DNA from 3 places in the Streptomyces sp. NPDC093260 genome. Region 2 is predicted to be linked to each of the others. Evidence: riboswitches for the same ligand, from Rfam matches in the RefSeq annotation. Region 2 holds a riboswitch; each other region holds the start of a gene.
The links. Region 2 has a riboswitch for thiamine pyrophosphate ahead of thiO (glycine oxidase ThiO). Riboswitches for the same ligand answer to the same signal wherever they lie in the genome.
Positions count from the first base shown of each region.

Region 1: linked by a shared signal. The riboswitch ahead of thiC (phosphomethylpyrimidine synthase ThiC) and the one ahead of thiO (glycine oxidase ThiO) in region 2 are both predicted to bind thiamine pyrophosphate.
Region 3: linked by a shared signal. The riboswitch ahead of AB0N63_RS22100 (thiamine ABC transporter substrate-binding protein) and the one ahead of thiO (glycine oxidase ThiO) in region 2 are both predicted to bind thiamine pyrophosphate.

Region 1 is NZ_JBFBEK010000002.1:390,607-398,128, reverse strand. It holds gene AB0N63_RS03980 (LacI family DNA-binding transcriptional regulator) at 165-1,277, shown strand; gene AB0N63_RS03975 (metallophosphoesterase) at 1,461-2,576, shown strand; gene AB0N63_RS03970 (hypothetical protein) at 2,759-3,607, shown strand; gene thiC (phosphomethylpyrimidine synthase ThiC) at 3,891-5,714, opposite strand; TPP riboswitch at 5,707-5,883, opposite strand; gene AB0N63_RS03960 (YibE/F family protein) at 5,955-7,358, shown strand; gene AB0N63_RS03955 (SsgA family sporulation/cell division regulator) at 7,476-7,522, opposite strand, start outside.
Region 2 is NZ_JBFBEK010000006.1:196,990-204,511, forward strand. It holds gene AB0N63_RS10385 (FAD-dependent oxidoreductase) at 1-746, opposite strand, end outside; gene AB0N63_RS10390 (hypothetical protein) at 813-1,154, opposite strand; TPP riboswitch at 1,190-1,301, shown strand; gene thiO (glycine oxidase ThiO) at 1,305-2,471, shown strand; gene thiS (sulfur carrier protein ThiS) at 2,468-2,668, shown strand; gene AB0N63_RS10405 (thiazole synthase) at 2,672-3,466, shown strand; gene pknB (Stk1 family PASTA domain-containing Ser/Thr kinase) at 3,655-5,598, shown strand; gene AB0N63_RS10415 (deoxyribonuclease IV) at 5,694-6,599, shown strand; gene AB0N63_RS10420 (sulfite oxidase-like oxidoreductase) at 6,607-7,275, opposite strand; gene bfr (bacterioferritin) at 7,430-7,522, shown strand, end outside.
Region 3 is NZ_JBFBEK010000017.1:69,475-76,996, reverse strand. It holds gene rpsB (30S ribosomal protein S2) at 1-428, shown strand, start outside; gene tsf (translation elongation factor Ts) at 585-1,421, shown strand; gene pyrH (UMP kinase) at 1,629-2,387, shown strand; gene frr (ribosome recycling factor) at 2,597-3,154, shown strand; gene AB0N63_RS22110 (phosphatidate cytidylyltransferase) at 3,286-4,527, shown strand; gene rlmN (23S rRNA (adenine(2503)-C(2))-methyltransferase RlmN) at 4,874-5,980, shown strand; TPP riboswitch at 6,061-6,166, shown strand; gene AB0N63_RS22100 (thiamine ABC transporter substrate-binding protein) at 6,250-7,326, shown strand; gene AB0N63_RS22095 (iron ABC transporter permease) at 7,374-7,522, shown strand, end outside.

The sequences.
Region 1 (7,522 bases), on a different contig from region 2:
CGCCAGGCACACACCGGCCACCACATCACGTATGGGTGTCAGATCGGCTAACTGTCTCTGTTTCTCAGGTAGTTGCAGGCCACCGACCTTGCAGAAACGTGCCTGTGAATGCGTGCATATGCGTCCGCGCTACCCCACCGTATGAGCCCTACTATCGGCTCGCCATGACAGCAGCAGGGAAGCACCAGGTGAGCCGCGCGGAAACCTCACGGCGAGGCAGCCGGCCGGGCCGGGCGGGCATCAGAGACGTGGCCGCCGCCGCCGGAGTCTCCATCACGACCGTCTCCGACGCCCTCAACGGCAAGGGCAGACTCCCGGACGCCACCCGCCGCCATGTCCGCGAGGTGGCCGACCGGCTGGGGTACCGCCCCTCCGCCGCCGCCCGCACCCTCCGTACCGGCAAGTCGGGCCTCATCGGTCTGACCGTGACCACGTACGGGGATGAACCTTTCACCTTCACCGAGTTCGCGTACTTCGCCGAGATGGCCCGGGCCGCCACCTCGGCCGCGCTCGCCCGCGGCTACGCCCTCGTCATCCTCCCCGCGACCTCGCGCCACGACGTGTGGTCGAACGTCGCCCTGGACGGCACGGTCGTCATCGACCCCTCCGACCAGGACCCGGTCGTCAGCGAACTGGTCCGGCAGGGGTTACCGGTGGTGAGCGACGGCCGCCCGGTCGGCTCGCTCCCCGTCACCGCCTGGGTCGACAACGACCACGAGGCCGCCGTCCTCGGCATCCTCGACCACCTCGCCGAGGCCGGCGCCCGCCGTATCGGCCTGCTCACCGGCACCACGACCGACACGTACACCCATCTGTCGACCACCGCCTACCTGCACTGGTGCGAGCGCGTCGGCCAGGACCCGGTCTACGAGGCCTACCCCGCTCATGACCCGTGCGCCGGCGCCGTCGCCGCCGACCGGCTGCTGGCCCGCCCCGACCGGCCCGACGCGGTCTACGGGCTGTTCGACCCCAACGGCACCGACCTGCTCGCCGCCGCCCGTCGCTACGGGCTGCGCGTCCCTGAGGACCTGCTGCTGGTGTGCTGCAGCGAGTCCATGGTGTACGCCAGCACCGAGCCGCCCATCACCACGCTCTCCCTGAAACCGCGCCGCATCGGCACGGCGGTCATCCAGCTCCTCATCGACGCCATCGAGGGAGTCGAGTCGGACCAGCCGGTCGAGCAGGTCATACCGACCGAGCTGATCGTGCGCACCTCGTCCCAGCGCCGCCCGCCACGCACGACGGTCAGCCCGCCACGCACGCCGGAGGGACGGTAGGGTCAGCCGGTCGCGGGAGCGCCGAAGACTGCCCAATCGGGGCGAAAGCCGCGGTGAACCTGAGTCCCGTTCCGATTCACCACCCCTGGGTCATCACATGGCGCGATCCGCATTCCTATGATGGGCGCACGACACCGCGGGCCGCTGCGACCAGGCAGTCCGAAGCGGTGCAGATGCGGCGCGATGGTGGAGGGGTCGATGACTCAGGGGGCCGGTCAGGGACCCGAGGTGGAGCGGACGGCGACGTTGCGTGACTTCCGAGTGCCCGCGTATGTGAACGAGACCGGCCCGTACGCCCAGGGCGGCCCCACGGCCGAGCCCGCCGTGCCGGTCGAGCCCGGGTATCCGGTGGCCCCGGAGGGCTACCCGGACGCGTACACGCCCACCGAGCGCGATCTGCCCGTCATCAACCGCGGCGACGCGCTCCAGGTGGGCACGGCCCCGGCGCCCGCGCCGGCCGCCCCGCAGCCCGCCACCGGGCCCGGCCCGCTGTTCGTGGTCGGCGACGTGCACGGCTACCTCGACGAGCTGGTCGCCGCCCTCCAGGAGCAGGGCCTCATCGACGCTGCGGGCCAGTGGTGCGCGGGCACCGCCAGGCTGTGGTTCCTCGGCGACTTCACCGACCGCGGCCCGGACGGCATCGGCGTCATCGACCTGGTGATGCGGCTGTCCGCCGAGGCGGCCGCGGCCGGCGGCTACTGCAAGGCGCTCATGGGCAACCACGAGCTGCTGCTGCTCGGCGCCCGCCGGTTCGGCGACACACCCGTCAACTCCGGTGCAGGCACCGCCACTTTCCAGGCGGCCTGGCTGCTCAACGGCGGCCAGAAATCCGACATGGACCGCCTCCAGGACCACCACCTCCAGTGGATGGCCCGCCTCGACGCGGTCGAGGAGGTCGACGGTTATCTGCTCGTGCACTCCGACACCACCGCCTACCTCGACTACGGCCGTTCGATCGAAGAGGTCAACGACAATGTCCGCGAGGCGCTCACGCGCAACGACGCGGACGAGGTGTGGGACCTGTTCCGCAAGTTCACCAAGCGCTTCTCCTTCCGCGACGAGGGCGGCGCCGACGCCGTACGCTCCCTGCTCGATACGTACGGCGGCACCCGCATCGTTCACGGCCACAGCCCGATTCCCTATCTGCTGGGCGAAGTCGGCTCCGAGGAAGGCGACGAGCCGACGGCCCCGGTGGTGGAGGGGCCGCACGTCTACGCCGACGGACTGGCCATCGCGATGGACGGCGGCGTGACGATGTCGGGGAAGCTGCTGGTCCGGCAACTGCCGCTGGACGTCTGAGCGTTCACCGCGTCCTCGCCACGGGCGTGCCGACCGGGCCGGTCGGCACGCAATTTGTGGAAACCCCCTGTCACCGCGCGCCGTCGCGGCTCTACCATCGGCTTATCCGTAGCAGGCTCCCCTCCGTTTCTGCCCGACGGCTCGTCGCCATGCGAGCCCCCAGCCCTACGGAGCATCGGGGGATGCACATGAACAGCGTTCCGCAGTACCTGCTGAGCGAGGATCGCCAGGAATTCGAGCGGATCCTCGATGAGGCGCTGCGCTCCGCCCCACACCGCCCGGAACTCTCCACCATCGGAAAGCGGCTCACCACCGAACAACTGCGCACCATGGCGCTCGCCGCGACGGCCCTGATCACGTCCGCCGCCGCGACCGAGTACCAGCACTACGTGAAGATCCGCGACGAACTGCGCCGTCCGGCGCCCGCCGCCTCGCCCGTACTGGACACCGCTGCGTCCGAGGCGGGCGCGGTGGCGGCTGCGGCCGGGACCGCCGCGGAGACGGCCGGGGCGGGTGCGGGCGCCGTCGTCGCGGTGCTCGCACCGGTCCTCGCGGGGATCGCGGCGACCGTTTTCCTGCTCGTCGGCTATCTGTTGAAGATGCTCGATCCGGCGCCCGCGTTCGCCCAGACGATGATCACCGCCGGCTGGGTGTTCGGCGCGGTGACCGCGGTCGCGATCGTCGTCGCCGGCGCCGGGCTGCTGCTCGCCGCCCTGCGCAACCGGTCCTCGACCGAGTACGGCGCCTACGGCGGTCTGCCGGAGGAGGTCGGCCAGGCGAGGGAGGCGTGGCGCGAGGCCCTGCTCGAACGCGGCATCGTGCCGTTCCTGCGCGAGGCGCTGGCCGATCCCGGCGCCGCGTCCCGGCCCCGTCCGGCCCCCGCGACGCCGGGCGACCGTATTCCGCAACTCGGGTACGGCCGCCCGGGGTTCAGCAGCCCCGACGACGGCGCCCCGACGGCCCGGCCGCGCTTCTCCAGCCCCGACTTCACCAGCCCGGACTTCGGCGGACCGGAACACCGGCCGGAGTAGCCGCCCGGCCTCCGGACGGCTACGCGCCGGCATGGCCCGCGGACGGGCCGGGGCGAGGCGAAGCCGGGCCCGGTGAAGCCCACGGCCCCGACGGGCCGAGAGGCCCGGGTACCGCCCCGCCCCGCACCGGATCGCGCCCGGCGCGGGGGCTTTGGTGTGCGGTCGTGGACGGCGCCACCGTCTGGGGCGGTGCCTGCGCCCGCCCGAAGCGGCCGGAGGCTTCACACCGGCTCGAGGCCCCGCACCGTCCGGCGCGACCGGGCGGAGGCCCCGCGCCCGCCTGTCACTCGGCCAGCGGCAGATACACCCGGTTACCGCTCGCGGCGAACTCCTTCGACTTCTGCAGCATGCCCTCGGCGATCTCGTCCGCGGAGGCGCCCTCCGCCGCCTTGCCGCCGAACCGCTCCGTGATGCTCTGGCTGATCTTCATCGAGCAGAACTTCGGCCCGCACATCGAGCAGAAGTGCGCCGTCTTGGCCGGCTCCGCCGGGAGCGTCTCGTCGTGGAACTCCCTTGCCGTGTCCGGGTCGAGGGCCAGATTGAACTGGTCCTCCCACCGGAACTCGAAGCGGGCGTCGGACAGCGCGTCGTCCCACTCCTGCGCACCCGGGTGCCCCTTGGCGAGGTCCGCCGCGTGCGCGGCGATCTTGTAGGTGATCACGCCGGTCTTGACGTCGTCCCGGTCGGGCAGGCCCAGATGCTCCTTGGGCGTGACGTAGCAGAGCATCGCCGTGCCCCACCAGGCGATCATCGCGGCGCCGATGCCCGAGGTGATGTGGTCGTAGGCGGGAGCGATGTCCGTGGTCAGCGGGCCGAGCGTGTAGAACGGCGCCTCCTCGCAGATCTCCTGCTGGAGGTCGATGTTCTCCTTGATCTTGTGCATCGGGACGTGTCCCGGCCCCTCGATCATGGTCTGCACATCGTGCCGCTTCGCGATCCGGTTGAGTTCGCCGAGCGTCCGCAGCTCCGCGAACTGCGCCTCGTCATTGGCGTCCGCGATCGACCCCGGCCTGAGACCGTCCCCGAGCGAGTACGTGACGTCGTAGGCGGCGAGGATCTCGCAGAGTTCCTCGAAGTTCTCGTACAGGAACGACTCCTTGTGGTGCGCGAGGCACCATGCCGCCATGATCGAGCCGCCGCGCGAGACGATGCCGGTCTTCCGGTTCGCCGTCAGCGGCACGTACGCCAGCCGCACACCGGCGTGGACCGTCATGTAGTCCACCCCCTGCTCGGCCTGCTCGATGACCGTGTCCTTGTAGATCTCCCAGGTCAGTTCCTCGGCCCGTCCGTCGACCTTCTCCAGCGCTTGGTAGAGCGGCACCGTCCCGATGGGCACGGGGGAGTTGCGCAGCACCCACTCGCGGGTGGTGTGGATGTTGCGGCCGGTGGAGAGGTCCATGACCGTGTCGGCGCCCCAGCGGGTCGCCCAGGTCATCTTCTCGACCTCCTCCTCGATGGAGGAGGTCACCGCGGAGTTGCCGATATTGGCGTTGACCTTCACCAGGAACCGCTTGCCGATGATCATCGGCTCGATCTCCGGGTGGTTGACGTTGGCCGGCAGCACCGCGCGGCCCGCCGCGATCTCGTCGCGGACGACCTCGGGGTCGACGTTCTCACGGACCGCCACGAACTCCATCTCGGGCGTGATCTCCCCGCGCCGCGCATAGGCGAGCTGGGTCACCGCGGCGCCGTCCCGGCCCCGGCGGGGCTGGCGCGGGCGGCCCGGGAACACCGCGTCGAGGTTGCGCAGACCGCCGCGCGGCGAGGTGTGCTTGATCCCGTCGTCCTCGGGACGGACGGGACGGCCCGCGTACTCCTCGGTGTCGCCGCGGGCGATGATCCAGTTCTCCCGCAGCGGCGGCAGCCCCCTGCGGACATCGGTCTCGACGAGTGGATCGGTGTACGGGCCCGAGGTGTCGTACAGCGTGACAGACTTCCCGTTGGTCAGGTGCACCTGACGGACCGGTACGCGCAGGCCGACGCGCGAGCCCTCGACATACGCCTTGTGCCATCCGATGGACTTCCCGGCCTCCTCACGGGAAGCGGTCTGCTCCCCGTCGCTGGTCAGCTGCGTCGAGGCAGGCGTGCGTGCGTCCTTGTTGGTCATGAGACCTACTCCCTACGCCGGCATTACCCGGTAACAGGTTCGGCGGTCGACGCAGCGGTTCCCGTCCGGCAGGTTTCACGTGAAACACCGTTGGTTCCACGTGAAACACCGCGAAGACGAAGGTCAGCGCCCTCTCAGCCCGGTGCTCCGAGCTCCCGCGTGTGCAAAGGTGCCTCCACGCTAGCGTCATGTGTGGCGCGGTGAACAGTGGGCCCCGGCCGTTCTTGCGATGATCAGGCGGTGACCCCGACACAGCAGCTGCCCCATCCGCCGCCCGAACCAGGGCGCGGAGCCGCCGGCGAGAACGGCCATGAGCATGGCTCCGGGCTGGGCCACGGGCACCCACACAGCCACAGTCACGGCCCGGCGGCTCCTGTCTCGAAGCACTTGCGCAAGGTCATCGCCGCGGTCCTGATCCCGTTCGCCGCGGCGGTGCTCATCGGTCTCGCCGTCCTCTGGCCCGGCGGCGCTCCCTCGCACCAGCGCACCGGCGTGGGCTTCGACCGGCAGACCCAGCAGGCCACGGTCACCCAGGTGGTCGCGGTGAGCTGCAAGGCGGTGAACGCCTCCGGGGACGCCCCGACCGGCAACACCTCCACCGCCGAGGGCGCCTCCGCGCAGGCGCAGGCGACCGGCTCCTGCAAGAAGGCCACGATCCGCGTCGACACCGGAAACGACAAGGGCCGTACGTTCACCGAGATCGTGCAGCCGGACCAGTCACGCCAGCTGCACCAGGGCGAGAAGGTGGTGGTCGCCTACGAGCCTTCCGCGCCCCGCGAGTTGCAGTACTCGGTCACCGACGTCAACCGGCGTTTCCCGATGGCGCTGCTCGCGGGAATCTTCGCGCTCGCCGTCGTGGTCGTCGGGCGGCTACGGGGCGTCATGGCGCTGGTCGCCCTGGCCATCAGCTTCCTGGTGCTGAGCCTGTTCATCCTGCCCGCGATCCTGCAGGGCTCGAACCCGCTGATCGTGGCCGTGGTCGGGTCGAGCGCCATCATGCTGATCGCCCTGTACATGTGCCACGGTCTGTCCGCCCGGACCTCGGTGGCGGTGCTCGGCACCCTGATCTCGCTGGTGCTGATCGGTCTGCTGGGCTCGCTGTTCGTCGGCTGGGCCGCGCTCACCGGCAACACGGACGACAACACCGGCCTGATCCATGGCCTGTATCCGTCCATCGACATGAGCGGTCTGCTGCTCGCCGGCGTCATCATCGGCTCGCTCGGCGTCCTCGACGATGTGACGGTAACCCAGACATCGGCGGTCTGGGAGCTGCACGAGGCCAATCCGTCGATGGGCTGGCGCGGACTGTACCGGGCGGGCATCCGCATCGGTCGCGACCACATCGCGTCCGTGGTCAACACCCTCGTCCTCGCCTACGCGGGCGCCGCACTGCCGCTGCTGCTGCTCTTCTCCATCGCGCAGAGCAGCGTGGGAACCGTCGCCAACAGCGAACTGGTGGCCGAGGAGATCGTCCGGACGCTGGTGGGCTCGATCGGCCTGGTCGCCTCGGTGCCGGTCACCACGGCACTCGCCGCGCTCGTGGTCTCGGCGGACCGCCCGGGGCCTGCCGGTACCAGGGCCACGGCTGCCGCAGGTGTGCCGGCTCCGGCGCGGGGTGGCCGGGGCAGGCGCCGCAAGCGCTGACCGGGTGCCGGGGAGCGTGTCACACCGCGTCGTCGGCATGCGACGACTGGGAAAGCCCGCGCGCGGCGCGCATGGTGGTGTGTCGTGCCGCCGTCCGCGCCCCGCTGCCGAAGCGCTTCAGCCCGCGCTCTGCTCCTCCGCGAGGATGCGGTCCAGAGCCTCGT
Region 2 (7,522 bases):
GCCAGCCAGCCGGTCGCCGGACGCGCCCCGATGCCGACGACGACGGCGCCCGCGGGCAGCCGCGAACCGTCGTCGAGCACCACCGCGCCGGGCTCGACGCGTGCCACGCGCGCGCGGGTGCGCAGTTCGGCGCCGCTGTCGGCGTACCAGGCGGTCATGGGGGCGGCGACCTCGTCCGGCACGACGCCCGCCAGCGGCCGGTCGGCGGCCTCCACCACGGTCACCGCGCAACCGGCCTCGCGCGCCGCGGTGGCGAACTCCGCGCCGATCCAGCCGGCGCCGACGACCACCACGTCGTGCTGCGCGGCGAGGACGGGCCGCAGGCGTTCCGCGTCGTCCAGGGTGCGCAGCAGATGGACGCCGGGGACGCCCTCGGAGCCCGGGAGACGAACCGGTTCGGCACCGGTGGCGAGCACGAGGACGTCGTAGGGCACCGGCCCGGCGGAGGTGTCGAGGACATGCTCCTCGGGGCGGACGGCCAGCGCCTCGCAGCCGAGCCGCAGTTCGAGGCCGAGCGCCTCGAAGTCGACGTCGAAGGCGGAGTCCTCGGCCTTGCCGAGCAGTACGGCCTTGGACAACGGCGGCCGGTCGTAGGGCTGGTGGGGTTCGGCGCCGATCAGCACGACCGAGCCGGTGAAGCCCTGCTCGCGCAGGGCGACCGCGGTCTGCACGCCGGCCATGCCCGCGCCCACGACGACCACGCGCCGCGGCTGCGCCGCGCCCTGTTCCTGCGTCTGCTCGTTCACCTGATCACCATAGACAACTGACTGGTGGTCAGACAGGGGGCGTGCGCGCAGACCCGCGCACGACCGCTACGGCCGGATCTCTTCCACCACGCTCGTCCCACTGCCGGCCTGCGACTCCCACTCCCAGGTCTCCGTCAACCGCAGCCGTCCGTCGGGCAGTTCGCCGACCGTGGACACGCAGTGCCCGCTGGAGGTGGTGCCGTCGTGCTTGAGCTGGACGTACCGGAAGTCGAGCCGGTCGCCGTCGCGGGTGCCCACCAGATGGCCGCGTACGACGTCGCCGCCGGCGTACTCGGCCCAGATCCGGCCGTCGTCCTCGTGGTACGTGAAGCGGGTGCGGGTGCCGACCTGGCCCGGGGCCTGGTCGGCGACGGGGGCGAGGACCAGACCGTCCAGTGAGCGCGGCATGCGAAAAACTCCCTCTCAAGTGGCGCTGCTAGGCTACAAGCACTCGCGGGAGCCCGGACGCACCGGGCTGAGAGGGAGGCTGGCGGCCTCCGACCGTACGAACCTGATCCGGGTCATGCCGGCGAAGGGAGGGGCTGGAAGCCCATGTCGTTGCCATCGTCACGCACCTCGGACGTCCTCGTCCTCGGGGGCGGGATCATCGGCCTCGTGACGGCCTGGCGCGCGGCGCAGCGCGGGCTGGCCACGGCCGTGGTGGACCCCGAGCCGGGCGGCGGGGCCGCGCAGGTGGCGGCCGGGATGCTGGCCGCGGTCACCGAACTGCACTACGGCGAGCAGACGTTGCTCGGCCTCAATCTGGCCTCCGCGCGCCGCTATCCGGACTTCGCCGCCGAGCTGACCGAGGCGACCGGAGCCGATCTCGGCTACCGCCGGTGCGGCACGCTGGCGGTCGCGCTGGACGCCGACGACCGCGCACACCTGCGCGACCTGCACGCGCTGCAACGGCAGTCGGGGCTGGAGTCGGAGTGGCTGTCGGGGCGGGAGTGCCGGCGCCTGGAGCCGATGCTCGCGCCGGGGGTGCGCGGCGGGCTGCGGGTGGACGGCGATCACCAGATCGACCCGCGGCGGCTGGCCGCGGCGCTGGTCACCGCCTGCGAGCGGGCGGGCGTGGTCTTCCACCGCGCGTGGGCCGAGCGGCTCACCGTCGAACGGGACCGGGCCACCGGCTGCGCCCTTCGCGACGGCACGGCGCTCGGCGCGCGGCAGGTGGTGCTGGCCGCCGGCAGCCTCAGCGGGCGGCTGGCCGGGGTGCCGGACGAGGTGCTGCCGCCGGTGCGCCCGGTCAAGGGGCAGGTGCTGCGGCTGACGGTGCCCCGGCGGTACGCGCCGTTCCTGAGCCGCACGGTGCGGGCCGTCGTGCGTGGCAGCCAGCTGTACCTGGTGCCGCGCCTGAACGGCGAGCTGGTCGTCGGGGCCACCAGCGAGGAGCTGGGCTGGGACACCACGGTGACGGCGGGCGGCGTGTACGAGCTGCTGCGCGACGCGCACGAGCTGGTGCCCGGCATCACCGAACTGCCGCTGACCGAGACCCGGGCCGGGCTGCGCCCCGGCTCCCCGGACAACGCCCCGCTGCTCGGCCCGACCGTGCTGCCCGGGCTGCTGCTGGCCACCGGCCACTACCGCAACGGCGTGCTGCTCACGCCGGTCACCGGCGACGTCATGGCGCACGTCCTGGCCACCGGCGAGCTGCCCGACGAGGCGCGCCCCTTCACCCCGCGGCGTTTTCGCGCCGCCGTCCGCACGGAGCTGCCGGTATGAACATCTCCGTCAACGGCGTCCCCCGCAGCGTCGCGCCCGGTACGGCGCTCGACGCCGTCGTGCGGGCGCTGACCGCGGCGCCCTCCGGGGTGGCCGCCGCCCTCAACGAGACCGTCGTCCCGCGCGCGCAGTGGCCGGCCACGGTGCTGGCCGAGGGCGACCGCGTCGAAGTCCTGACCGCCGTCCAGGGAGGCTGAGCCATGGCCGACGATCCTCTCGTCCTCGGCGGCATGTCCCTCACGTCCCGCCTGATCATGGGCACCGGCGGCGCGCCGAGCCTCGATGTGCTGCGACGGGCCCTGGTGGCCTCGGGCACGGAGCTGACCACGGTGGCGATGCGCCGGGTCGATCCGTCCGTGCACGGCTCGGTGCTGTCGGTGCTGCGCGAGCTGGGCGTCGCCGTGCTGCCGAACACGGCGGGCTGCTTCACCGCGGGCGAGGCGGTGCTCACGGCGCGGCTGGCGCGCGAGGCGCTGGGCACCGGTCTGGTGAAGCTGGAGGTCATCGCCGACGAGCGGACGCTGCTGCCGGACCCGATCGAGCTGCTGGAGGCGGCCGAGACGCTGGTGGACGACGGCTTCACGGTGCTGCCTTACACCAACGACGATCCGGTGCTCGCCCGCAGGCTGGAGGACGCGGGCTGTGCGGCGGTCATGCCGCTGGGCTCGCCCATCGGGTCCGGGCTCGGCATCCGCAACCCGCACAACTTCCAGCTGATCGTGGAGCACGCGCGCGTGCCGGTGATCCTGGACGCGGGCGCGGGCACCGCCTCGGACGTGGCGCTGGCGATGGAGCTGGGCTGCGCGGGTGTGATGCTCGCCTCGGCGGTGACCCGGGCGCAGGAGCCGGTGCTGATGGCCGAGGCGATGCGGCAGGCGGTGACGGCGGGCCGCCTGGCCCGGCTGGCCGGGCGCATCCCCAGGCGCCACTTCGCCGAGGCGTCCTCCCCCGCGGAGGGCCTGGCCGCCCTGGACCCGGAGCGCCCGGCCTTCTAGGGCGCCCGGCCGCGGCACCCGCCTCGCACCGGAGGACACCCGGCCGCGGCACCGGCCTCGCGCGGCGGCGCTCGGTGGCGCGAGCGAGCGCGCGAGGGGGCGTGGGAAGCGTCACAGGACGGCTGCAGTCCCGTCCCGGACCTCGTCCGGGAGACGTGGGTGTCCGTCCCGGCTCGTAGACTCGCTGCGTGGATACGACCCTTCAGGACCCTCTCGTCGGGCAGGTGCTCGACGGCCGCTATCGCGTCGACGCGCGGATCGCCGCCGGCGGGATGGCCACGGTCTACCGGGCCCTGGACACCCGCCTCGACCGCGTCCTCGCCCTCAAGGTGATGCATCCCGCGCTCGCCACGGACGCCTCGTTCGTGGAGCGGTTCATCCGCGAGGCCAAGTCGGTCGCCCGCCTCGACCACCCGAACGTCGTACAGGTGTTCGACCAAGGCGCCGACGGGTCGTACGTCTACCTCGCCATGGAGTACGTCGCCGGCTGCACCCTGCGGGACGTGCTGCGCGAGCGCGGGGCGCTCCAGCCGCGGGCCGCGCTGGACATCCTGGAGCCGGTGCTCGCCGCGCTCGGCGCCGCCCACCGCGCGGGCTTCGTGCACCGCGACATGAAGCCGGAGAACGTCCTGATAGGGGACGACGGCCGGGTCAAGGTCGCCGACTTCGGGCTGGTGCGGTCCGTGGACACGGTGACCAGCACCACCGGCGCCGTCCTCGGCACCGTCTCCTACCTCGCCCCCGAGCAGATCGAGAACGGCACGGCCGAACCGCGGGTCGACGTGTACGCGTGCGGCGTCGTCCTCTACGAGATGCTGACCGGCGGCAAGCCGCACCAGGGCGAGACCCCCGCACAGGTGCTCTACCGGCATCTGCACGAGGACGTGCCGCCCCCCTCGGCCGCCGTGCCGGGCCTGCCCTCCGGGCTGGACGCGCTGGTCGCCGCGGCCACCGCCCGCGACGTGCAGGCGCGCCCGCACGACGCGGTGGCCCTGCTGGCGCTCGCACGCGACACCCGCGCCGCGCTGAGCGTCGCCCAGCTCGACGCCCTGCCCCCGCAGGCGCACACCGCGGAGCACGACAACGCCGAGGACCGTACGAGCGTGATCCCGCGCGCGCTGACGGTGCCCCGTCCACTGGCCGTCTCCGGCGACCCGGCGGACGAGGCGGCCCTGCACCGCACCAGCCGACTGGAGACGCCCCCGCCCCCGCCGGGCCCCGGCCCGCGGCGGACGGGGTCCCGGCGGCCCGGGCGCGGAGTGCTCACGCTCGTCGCCGCCGTCCTCCTGGTCCTCGGCGTCGGCGGCGGCGTCTGGTACATCAACTCCGGCCAGTTCACCAAGGTGCCGCCGGTCCTCGGCAAGACCGAGGCGCAGGCCAGGGACCGGCTCGGCAAGGCCGGCCTGAGGGTCGGGAGCGTCGAGCACGCCTACAGCGACACGGTCCAGCGCGGCACGGTCATCAGCACCGACCCCGGGGCCGGCGCCCGCATCCGCGGCCACGGCTCCGTCGCGCTCACCCTCTCCGACGGTCCGGAGACCGTGCGGGTGCCCGACCTCAAGGGCATGGCCCTGGACAAGGCGCGCGCCCGGCTGCGGAAGGAGGGGCTGGAGCCGGGCATGGTGAGCCGGGCTTTCAGCGAGGACGTCGACAAGGGCGCCGTGATCAGCACCGACCCCGGCGCGGGCATCGACCGCCGGGCCGGATCGGCGATCGCGCTCGTCGTCAGCCAGGGCCGCCCGGTGGACGTGCCCGACGTCACCGGCGAGGACCTGGACCAGGCGAAGTCCGACCTGGCGGACGCGGGCCTGAAGGTGAGGGTCGCCGCCGAGCGGGTCAACTCCGACGACGACCCGGGCCAGGTCGCCCGGCAGTCCCCGGACGCCGGCGGCCGGGCCGCCGAGGGCGACACGGTCACGCTGACCCTGTCCAAGGGCCCGGAGATGGTCGAGGTGCCGGACGTGACGGGCGACAGCGTGGACGACGCCAAGAAGACGCTGGAGGCGGCCGGTTTCGAGGTCGACGAGGACCGCGGGCTGCTCGGGCTGTTCGGCGACACCGTCAAGAAGCAGTCGGTGGACGGCGGCGACCGCGCGCCGAAGGGCTCCACGATCACCATCACGATCAGGTGAGGCGCCCGGTCCACGCCGGGCGGCCCGCCCGACGAGACCGGGATCACGGCGGCCCGGCGGTCCGGCACACGCCGGGACCGTGACACCCTGAACGGGTGAGCAGTCAGCAGTCCCCCGCCCTCCCCCTGTCGCCCGGCCGCACCCGCAACCCGGTGGGCGGCCACGTCCCCGTCGCGGGCGGGCTGAACTCCGTGGGCCTCGCCTACGCCCGCGATCTGGGGGCCGAGACCGTCCAGGTCTTCGTCGCCAACCCGCGCGGCTGGGCGACGCCCACCGGCGACCCGCGCCAGGACGAGGCGTTCCGCGCGGCCTGCGCCGAGGAGTCGATCCCGGCGTACGTGCACGCCCCGTATCTGATCAACTTCGGTTCGCACACCGAGGCGACCGTGGAGCGGTCCGTGGAGTCGCTGCGCCACTCGCTGCGGCGCGGCCGGGAGATCGGCGCGCTCGGCGTGGTCGTGCACACCGGAAGCGCGACCGGCGGCCGGGACCGCGCGGTGGCGCTCGCGCAGGTACGGCGGCACCTGTTGCCGCTGCTGGACGAGCTGACCCACGACGACGACCCGTTCCTGCTGCTGGAGTCGACGGCCGGGCAGGGCGCCTCCCTGTGTTCGCGCACCTGGGACTTCGGGCCGTACTTCGAGGCGCTGGACGCCCATCCGAAGCTCGGCGTGTGCCTGGACACCTGCCATGTGTTCGCCGCCGGGCACGACCTGACCGGCCCGCACGGCATGCACCAGACCCTCGACCTGCTCGTGGAGACCGTGGGCCCGGGCCGGCTGAAGCTGATCCACGCCAACGACTCCAAGGACGTCTCCGGCGCGCACAAGGACCAGCACGAGAACATCGGCGCCGGCCACATCGGCGAGGACCCGTTCCGCGCCCTGATGACGCACCCGGCCACCGCGGGCGTCCCGCTGGTCATCGAGACCCCGGGCGGCAAGGAGGGGCACGCGGCGGACGTGGAACGCCTGAAGAAGCTCAGGGACGGCCAGCCGTAAACGGAACTCACAGCTCCGGCCCGTCCCCCGGTTCCTCCTGGTAGGAGTAGCGCTGCTCCTTCCAGGGGTCGCCGATGTTGTGGTAGCCGCGCTCCTCCCAGAAGCCGCGCCGGTCGGCGGTCATGTACTCCACGCCGCGTACCCACTTGGGGCCCTTCCAGGCGTACAGGTGCGGGACGACCAGGCGGAGCGGGAACCCGTGCTCGGCGGTGAGCAGCTCGCCGTCCTTGTGGGTGGCGAAGAGGGTGCCCTCGGCGGTGAAGTCGGACAGCCGCAGGTTGGAGCTGAAGCCGTACTCCGCCCAGACCATCACATGGGTGACGTCCGGCGCGGGCGGGGCGATGTCCAGGATCGTCCGGGCCGGGATGCCGCCCCACTCGGCGCCGAGCATGCTGTACTTCGTGACGCAGTGCAGGTCGGAGACGACGGTGGTGTACGGCAGGGCCGTGAACTCCTCGTGGGTCCAGCAGTGCTTGACGCTGTCGGCGGTGGCCCCGAAGACCCGGAACTCCCAGCGCTCGGGCCGGAACTTGGGCACCGGACCGTAGTGGGTGACCGGCCAGCCGCGCTGCAGTCGCTGGCCCGGCGGAAGCTCCGGCTGCGCCGCTCCCGACGGCGTCCCCTCCGCCCCTGCTCCCGACGCGTTCCCGGACGCGCGTTCCACCGGCTGACCCATGACTCCATCCTGACAGACCGGACGGGGTGCACATGACCAGCCCAGGGACGATTCGGTCATCTATTACTAAGTGTGAACTTACTGGACGAGTATGTGCACCGGTGCAATCATGCGGCGCTATCGGACCGGATCCGCACAGAAGGAGCCCAGCAGGATGCAAGGCGACCCCGAGGTCATCGAACTCCTCAACGAGCAGCTGACCGCCGAGCTGACCGCGATCAACCAGTACTTCCTGCACTCGAAGCTG
Region 3 (7,522 bases), on a different contig from region 2:
TGCCCAGCGCCGTCTGGATCGTGGACACCAAGAAGGAGCACATCGCGGTCGGCGAGGCCCGCAAGCTCAACATCCCGGTCGTCGCCATCCTCGACACCAACTGCGACCCCGACGAGGTCGACTACAAGATCCCGGGCAACGACGACGCGATCCGCTCCGTCACCCTGCTCACCCGTGTGATCGCCGACGCCGTCGCCGAGGGCCTCATCGCCCGCTCCGGCGTCAACGCCGGTGACAAGGGCGAGAAGGCCGCGGGCGAGCCGCTCGCCGAGTGGGAGCGCGACCTGCTCGAGGGCGAGAAGAAGGCGGACGAGTCCGCCGAGGCCGTCGAGGCCGCCGCCGAGACGCCGGCCCCCGACGCCCCGGTCTCCGAGGCCGTCGAGGAGGCCGCCGCCGAGGTCAAGGCCGAGGACGAGCAGCAGGCCTGACCCGTCAGCGTTGACGGCGGGAGCGGTGTGAACCCCGCTCCCGCCGTTCACCCGTAGGTCAGCGGCGCGTCAGCGGGCTCCCGCTCCATGGGCGGCGGGGGACCGCAGGCCCCCTGATCTTCGATCTTCCAGACTTCGAGAAAGATTCACAGACTCATGGCGAACTACACCGCCGCCGACGTCAAGAAGCTTCGTGAGCTCACGGGCGCCGGCATGATGGACTGCAAGAAGGCGCTGGACGAGGCCGAGGGCAACGTCGAGAAGGCCGTCGAGGCGCTGCGCATCAAGGGCCAGAAGGGCGTCGCCAAGCGCGAGGGCCGCTCCGCCGAGAACGGCGCCGTGGTCTCGATCATCGCCGACGACAACTCCTCCGGTGTCCTGGTCGAGCTGAAGTGCGAGACGGACTTCGTCGCCAAGGGCGACAAGTTCCAGGCCGTGGCCAAGGCCATCGCCGAGCACGTCGCCAAGACCGCCCCGGCCGACCTGGAGGCCCTGCTCGCCTCCGAGATCGAGCCCGGCAAGACCGTCCAGGCGTTCGTGGACGAGGCCAACGCCAACCTCGGCGAGAAGATCGTCCTGGACCGCTTCGCGCAGTTCACCGACGGTTTCGTCACCGCGTACATGCACCGCACGATGCCCGACCTGCCCCCGCAGATCGGTGTCCTCGTCGAGCTGGACAAGCCGAACGCCGAGGTCGCCAAGGGCATCGCCCAGCACATCGCCGCCTTCGCGCCGAAGTACCTCTCCAAGGAGGACGTGCCGGCCGACGTCGTCGAGTCCGAGCGCCGTATCGCCGAGGAGACCACCCGCGCCGAGGGCAAGCCCGAGGCCGCGATCGCCAAGATCGTCGAGGGTCGTCTGAACGGCTTCTTCAAGGACGCCACGCTGCTCGGCCAGCCCTACGCGCTGGACAACAAGAAGTCCGTCCAGAAGGTCCTGGACGAGGCCGGTGTCACCCTGAAGCGCTTCGCGCGCATCAAGGTCGGCATCTGAGTCCACGGTCCGTACCGCGACGGACACCCGGCCCGGATAGGGTCGACAGCAGTCGTCCACGTCGCCCGCGTATGGCGCCACGCACGCGTGGGTGACGGACGACAGCAGATCTGACGAGGAGGCCATTGCCGAGCATGGGATGCGAAACACGCCCCACCGGCAATGGCCTTCTTCGCATGTGCACCACGTAACAGAGGCGGGATCTCAATGACCAGCAAGCCCCGGAAAAGCGACGACGGCAAAGTGACCGGCCGGTTTCTGCTGAAGCTGTCCGGAGAGGCATTCTCGGGCGGCGGGGGCCTGGGGGTAGACCCGGACGTGGTGCACGCCATCGCCCGTGAGATCGCGGCCGTCGTCCGGGACGGCGCGCAGATCGCGGTCGTGATCGGCGGCGGCAACTTCTTCCGCGGCGCCGAGCTGCAGCAGCGCGGCATGGACCGCGCCCGCTCCGACTACATGGGCATGCTCGGCACCGTGATGAACTGCCTCGCCCTGCAGGACTTCATCGAGAAGGAAGGCGTCGACAGCCGGGTCCAGACCGCCATCACCATGGGCCAGGTCGCCGAGCCGTACATCCCGCTGCGCGCCGTGCGCCACCTGGAGAAGGGCCGCGTGGTCATCTTCGGGGCGGGTATGGGCATGCCGTACTTCTCCACCGACACCACCGCCGCCCAGCGCGCCCTGGAGATCGACGCCGAGGCGCTGCTCATGGGCAAGAACGGCGTGGACGGGGTTTACGACTCCGACCCGAAGACCAACCCGGACGCCGTGAAGTTCGACTCCCTCGGCTACAGCGAGGTCATCACCCGCGACCTGAAGGTCGCCGACGCCACGGCGATCACGCTCTGCCGTGACAACCGGCTTCCGATCGTCGTCTTCGAACTCCTGAAGGAGGGCAATATCGCCCGCGCCGTCAAGGGTGAGAAGATCGGCACGCTTGTGGGCGACCAGGCCGGCCGGGGCTGACCCGACCCGGCGCAGATCGCCCCGACCTGGCGGCTCGGCCCGCCCGCGGCCCGGCACCTGTCCGGGGGACGGGCGGGACGGACCCGGGCCGGGGGATGGACAATGTCCTGCCGGTCGGGAACCGTGCAGGAAGAAGACGCGACGCAGCCGGCCGTCGGCCCCGACAAGGAACCGCGACCGGGCCTACTCAAGACACGCAGGAGCAAGTGGTGATCGAAGAGACCCTCCTCGAGGCCGAGGAGAAGATGGAGAAGGCCGTCGTGGTCGCCAAGGAGGACTTCGCCGCGATCCGCACCGGCCGTGCGCACCCGGCGATGTTCAACAAGATCGTGGCCGACTACTACGGCGCGCCGACGCCGATCAACCAGCTGGCTTCGTTCTCCGTGCCGGAGCCGCGGATGGCGGTCGTGACCCCGTTCGACAAGACCGCGCTGCGCAACATCGAGCAGGCGATCCGGGACTCCGACCTGGGCGTCAACCCCAGCAACGACGGCAACATCATCCGGGTGGTCTTCCCCGAGCTGACCGAGGAACGCCGCCGCGAGTACATCAAGGTCGCCAAGGGCAAGGGTGAGGACGCCAAGGTCTCCATCCGCTCGGTGCGCCGCAAGGCCAAGGACGCGATCGACAAGCTCGTCAAGGACGGCGAGGTCGGCGAGGACGAGGGCCGCCGTGCGGAGAAGGAGCTCGACGACACCACCGCCAAGTACGTGGCGCAGGTGGACGAGCTCCTGAAGCACAAGGAGTCGGAGCTGCTCGAGGTCTGATGAACGACTCTTCCTGGGGAGCGCCGCAGCAAGCCGGGTACTGGGAGCCCGCGGACGGTTCACCCGCCCAGGGGCCCGTTGCCGAAGGCCCCGCCCACGATGCGCCGCCGGGCGCCCGGCAGACTCGCCCCATGCCCATCGTGCCCGGGGTGCCCGCACACGGCGGTACCCAGGAGGACGACGACCGGGGGGCCGTCCGGACGGGCGGCCCCCTGTTCCGGGACGAGGCCCCGCAGCACCAGGGCGGCCGACCCCCGCAGCCCCGGTCCTACGACCCGCGACAGCCGCAGCCCTTCGCCGCGCAGCCGCAGTCGTACGACACGCGGCACCCGGGTGCCTACGGCGTACCGGCCCAGCCGCAGCCGTTCGAGATACCGCAGCACCAGCCGCAGCACGACCAGCGGCCGCAGTCACCGTCGCGGTCGCACCCGCAGCCGTACGAAGCGCCGCAGCCGCGGCCCTACGACACGCCGCAGACGCCGCCCGTCCACCGGACGGCGTCGCAGAATCCGGAGCCCATGCCCGACGCCCCGCAGCCGGCGCCCGCCCCGCAGAAGAAGAGCGCGGGCCGCGACCTCGGTGCTGCCATAGGAGTCGGTCTCGGGCTCGGTGTGGTGATCGTCGCCTCCCTGTTCATCGTCAAGGCGGTCTTCGTCGGCGTGATCGCCGTCGCGGTCGTCGTGGGCCTGTGGGAGCTGACCAGCCGTCTCCAGGAGCGCAAGGAGATCAGGGCGCCGCTGGTGCCGCTGGCCGTCGGCGGCGCCGCCATGGTGGTCGCCGGGTACGTGCGCGACGCCGAGGGCGCGTGGGTGGCGATGGCCCTGACCACGCTCGCGGTCCTGGTGTGGCGTATGACCCAGCCCCCCGAGGGATACCTCAGGGACGTCACGGCGGGCGTCTTCGCCGCCTTCTACGTGCCGTTCCTGGCCACGTTCGTGGCGATGATGCTCACCGCGGACGACGGCCCGTACCGGGTGCTGACCTTCCTGATCCTCACGGTGGTCAGCGACACCGGCGCGTACGCCGTCGGCTGGCGCTTCGGCAAGCACAAGCTCGCCCCGCGCATCAGCCCCGGCAAGACCCGCGAGGGCCTGTTCGGCGCGGTCGCCTTCGCGATGGCGGCGGGCGCGCTGTGCATGCAGTTCCTGATCGACGACGGCGCCTGGTGGCAGGGTCTGCTCCTCGGCCTCGCGGTCGCGGCCAGCGCCACCCTCGGCGACCTCGGCGAGTCCATGATCAAGCGGGACCTGGGCATCAAGGACATGGGCACGCTGCTGCCGGGCCACGGCGGCATCATGGACCGCCTCGACTCCCTCCTCCCCACGGCCCCGATCGCCTGGCTCCTCCTGGTGGCCTTCGTCGGCTCGGCCTGACCCCCTGTCCGCCGGTCGCCTTCCCCCGGGCGGGGGCCGGCGGGCAGGGGCACGTTCCACGGCGCGGGCGAGGCCGGAGAAGGACGGCACATACCGGGGCGACCTCGCGTGCCGCCGGTGCGAGGCGCTCATCGACCGGGGCGGCCGCCGGAAACCACGCCGCTACTGCAACGGCCGGCACCGCACGAAGTGATACGTCACCGACGCCTTCCCCGCGGTCCTCGGCATCTTCTCCCGGCCCGGGCGTCCGAGGACGCCCGCCGGCGACCGGCGGCGGCTGCTCGTGACGGTCGCGACAGGCGGCAGCGCCGGCCCACCCAAGTCGATCTGCGACACTGGTACCACCATGCCCAAGCCCGGAGAACTTACTTTCGTCGCCCCGCGCGGAGCCAAGAAGCCGCCGCGGCACCTTGCCGATCTGTCGCCTGCCGAGCGCAAGGAGGCCGTCGCCGCGATCGGTGAGAAGCCGTTTCGTGCCAAGCAGCTCTCGCAGCACTACTTCGCGCGGTACGCGCACGACCCCGAGCAGTGGACCGACATCCCGGCCGGGTCGCGGGAGAAGCTGCGCGACGCGCTGCTGCCCGAGCTGATGTCGGTCGTGCGGCATCTGTCGACCGACGCGGGCACCACCCGCAAGACGCTGTGGCGGCTGTTCGACGGGACGCTGGTCGAGTCCGTGCTCATGCGCTACCCGGACCGGGTGACCATGTGCATCAGCTCGCAGGCCGGCTGTGGCATGAACTGCCCGTTCTGCGCCACCGGGCAGGCGGGCCTGGACCGCAATCTGTCGACCGCCGAGATCGTGCACCAGATCGTGGACGGCATGCGCGCCCTGCGCGACGGCGAGGTACCCGGAGGGCCGGCGCGGCTGTCCAACATCGTGTTCATGGGCATGGGCGAGCCGCTCGCCAACTACAAGCGCGTCGTCGGCGCCATCCGCGCCCTCACCGACCCGGAGCCCGACGGGCTCGGGCTGTCGCAGCGCGGCATCACCGTCTCCACCGTGGGCCTGGTCCCGGCGATCCACCGGTTCGCCGACGAGGGCTTCAAGTGCAGGCTCGCCATCTCCCTGCACGCCCCCGACGACGAGCTGCGCGACACCCTCGTGCCCGTCAACACGCGGTGGAAAGTGCGCGAGGTGCTGGACGCGGGCTTCGAGTACGCCGCGAAGTCCGGGCGCCGGCTCTCCATCGAGTACGCGCTGATCCGCGACATCAACGACCAGGCCTGGCGCGGCGACCGGCTCGGCCGGCTGCTCAAGGGCAGGCCCGTGCACGTCAACTGCATCCCGCTCAACCCGACCCCCGGCTCCAAGTGGACCGCCTCGCGGCCCGAGGACGAGAAGGCCTTCGTGGAGGCGATCGCCGCCCACGGCGTGCCCGTCACCATCCGCGACACCCGCGGCCAGGAGATCGACGGCGCCTGCGGTCAGCTGGCCGCCACCGAGCGGTAGCTCCCCGGGGAGGGCCACGACCGTGGGCCGCAGGCCGTCGTACGGCGGCCGGGCGGTACTCTGAGGCCGTACACATCTTCATATTCCGACAGGGGAGCGCCACAGCGCTGAGAGTGCGGCACCGGCCGCAGACCCTCTGAACCTCGCCCAGGTCATTCTGGGTAGGAAGTTCGGTCATCACTCGAGCTGTTGCGCCCTGCCCGGGCATCCCCGCGGATGCCCGGGCAGGGCCGCGTCTCTTCCTGGCCACCATCCAGGAGGAAAATCCAGTGCACACCAAGACGTTCGTCGCAGCCGCGGTCGGGCTGGGACTGGTCACGCTGTCCGCGTGCGGATCGTCCGGCGGGCAGAAGAGCGCCGCCGACTCCAAGACCGTGACCCTGGTCAGCCATGACTCGTGGAAGGCGTCCCAGAGCGTCATCACGGAGTTCGAGAAGTCCTCCGGCTACAAGGTCAAGGTCCTCATGGACGGCGATGCCGGGCAGGCCGTCAACAAGGCCATCCTCACCAAGGACCACCCGCAGGGCGACGTCTTCTTCGGCGTCGACAACACCCTTCTGTCCCGCGCCCTGGACAACGGCCTCTTCCAGCCCTACGAGCCGAAGGGCGCCGACCGGATCCAGCCGCGGTACCGGGCGGACGAGGCCAAGCACCGGGTGACGCCGATCGACACCGGCGACATCTGCGTCAACTACGACAAGAAGTACTTCGCCGACCACAAGCTGGCCCCGCCGGCCACCTTCGACGACCTGGTCAAGCCGCAGTACAAGAACCTCCTCGTCACCGAGGACGCCGCCGCCTCCTCGCCCGGCCTCGGCTTCCTGCTCGGCACCGCGGCCAAGTACGGCGACACCGGTTGGCAGGCGTACTGGAAGAAGCTCAGGGCCAACGGCGTCAAGGTCGTCTCCGGCTGGGAGCAGGCCTACGACCAGGAGTTCTCCGGCTCGGCCGGCGGTAAGAAGGCCAAGGCCGACCGCCCGCTGGTCGTCTCCTACGCCTCCTCGCCGCCCGCCGAGGTCATCTACGCCAAGCCGCAGCCCAGGACCGCACCCACCGGCGTCGCCGAGGGCACCTGCTTCCGCCAGGTCGAGTACGCCGGACTGCTCGCGGGCGCCCGGAACCCCGAGGGCGGCAAGGCCTTCCTCGACTTCCTGATCGGCAAGCGGTTCCAGGAGGACATGCCGCTGAACATGTTCGTCTACCCGGTGCGCCAAGACGCCCGGGTCCCCGCGGAGTTCACCCAGTACGGCCCCCAGGCCAAGAACCCCGAGACCATGGCACCCGAGAAGATCGCCGCCAACCGCGACCAGTGGGTCAAGTCGTGGACCTCGCTCGCGGTGAAGTGACCGGCGGGCGACGCCGCCGTCCGCGGAACGCGGCGCGGCTCGGCCTGATGGCCCTGCCCGTCGCGTTCTTCGCGGTGTTCTTCGCCTACCCGGTCGCCGCGATCGTCCGCCGCGGCCTGCGGGTCGGCGGCGCCTGGCAGTTCGGCCGGTTCGCCGACGTCCTCGGCGACGAGGGCATCCGGCACGTGCTGTGGTT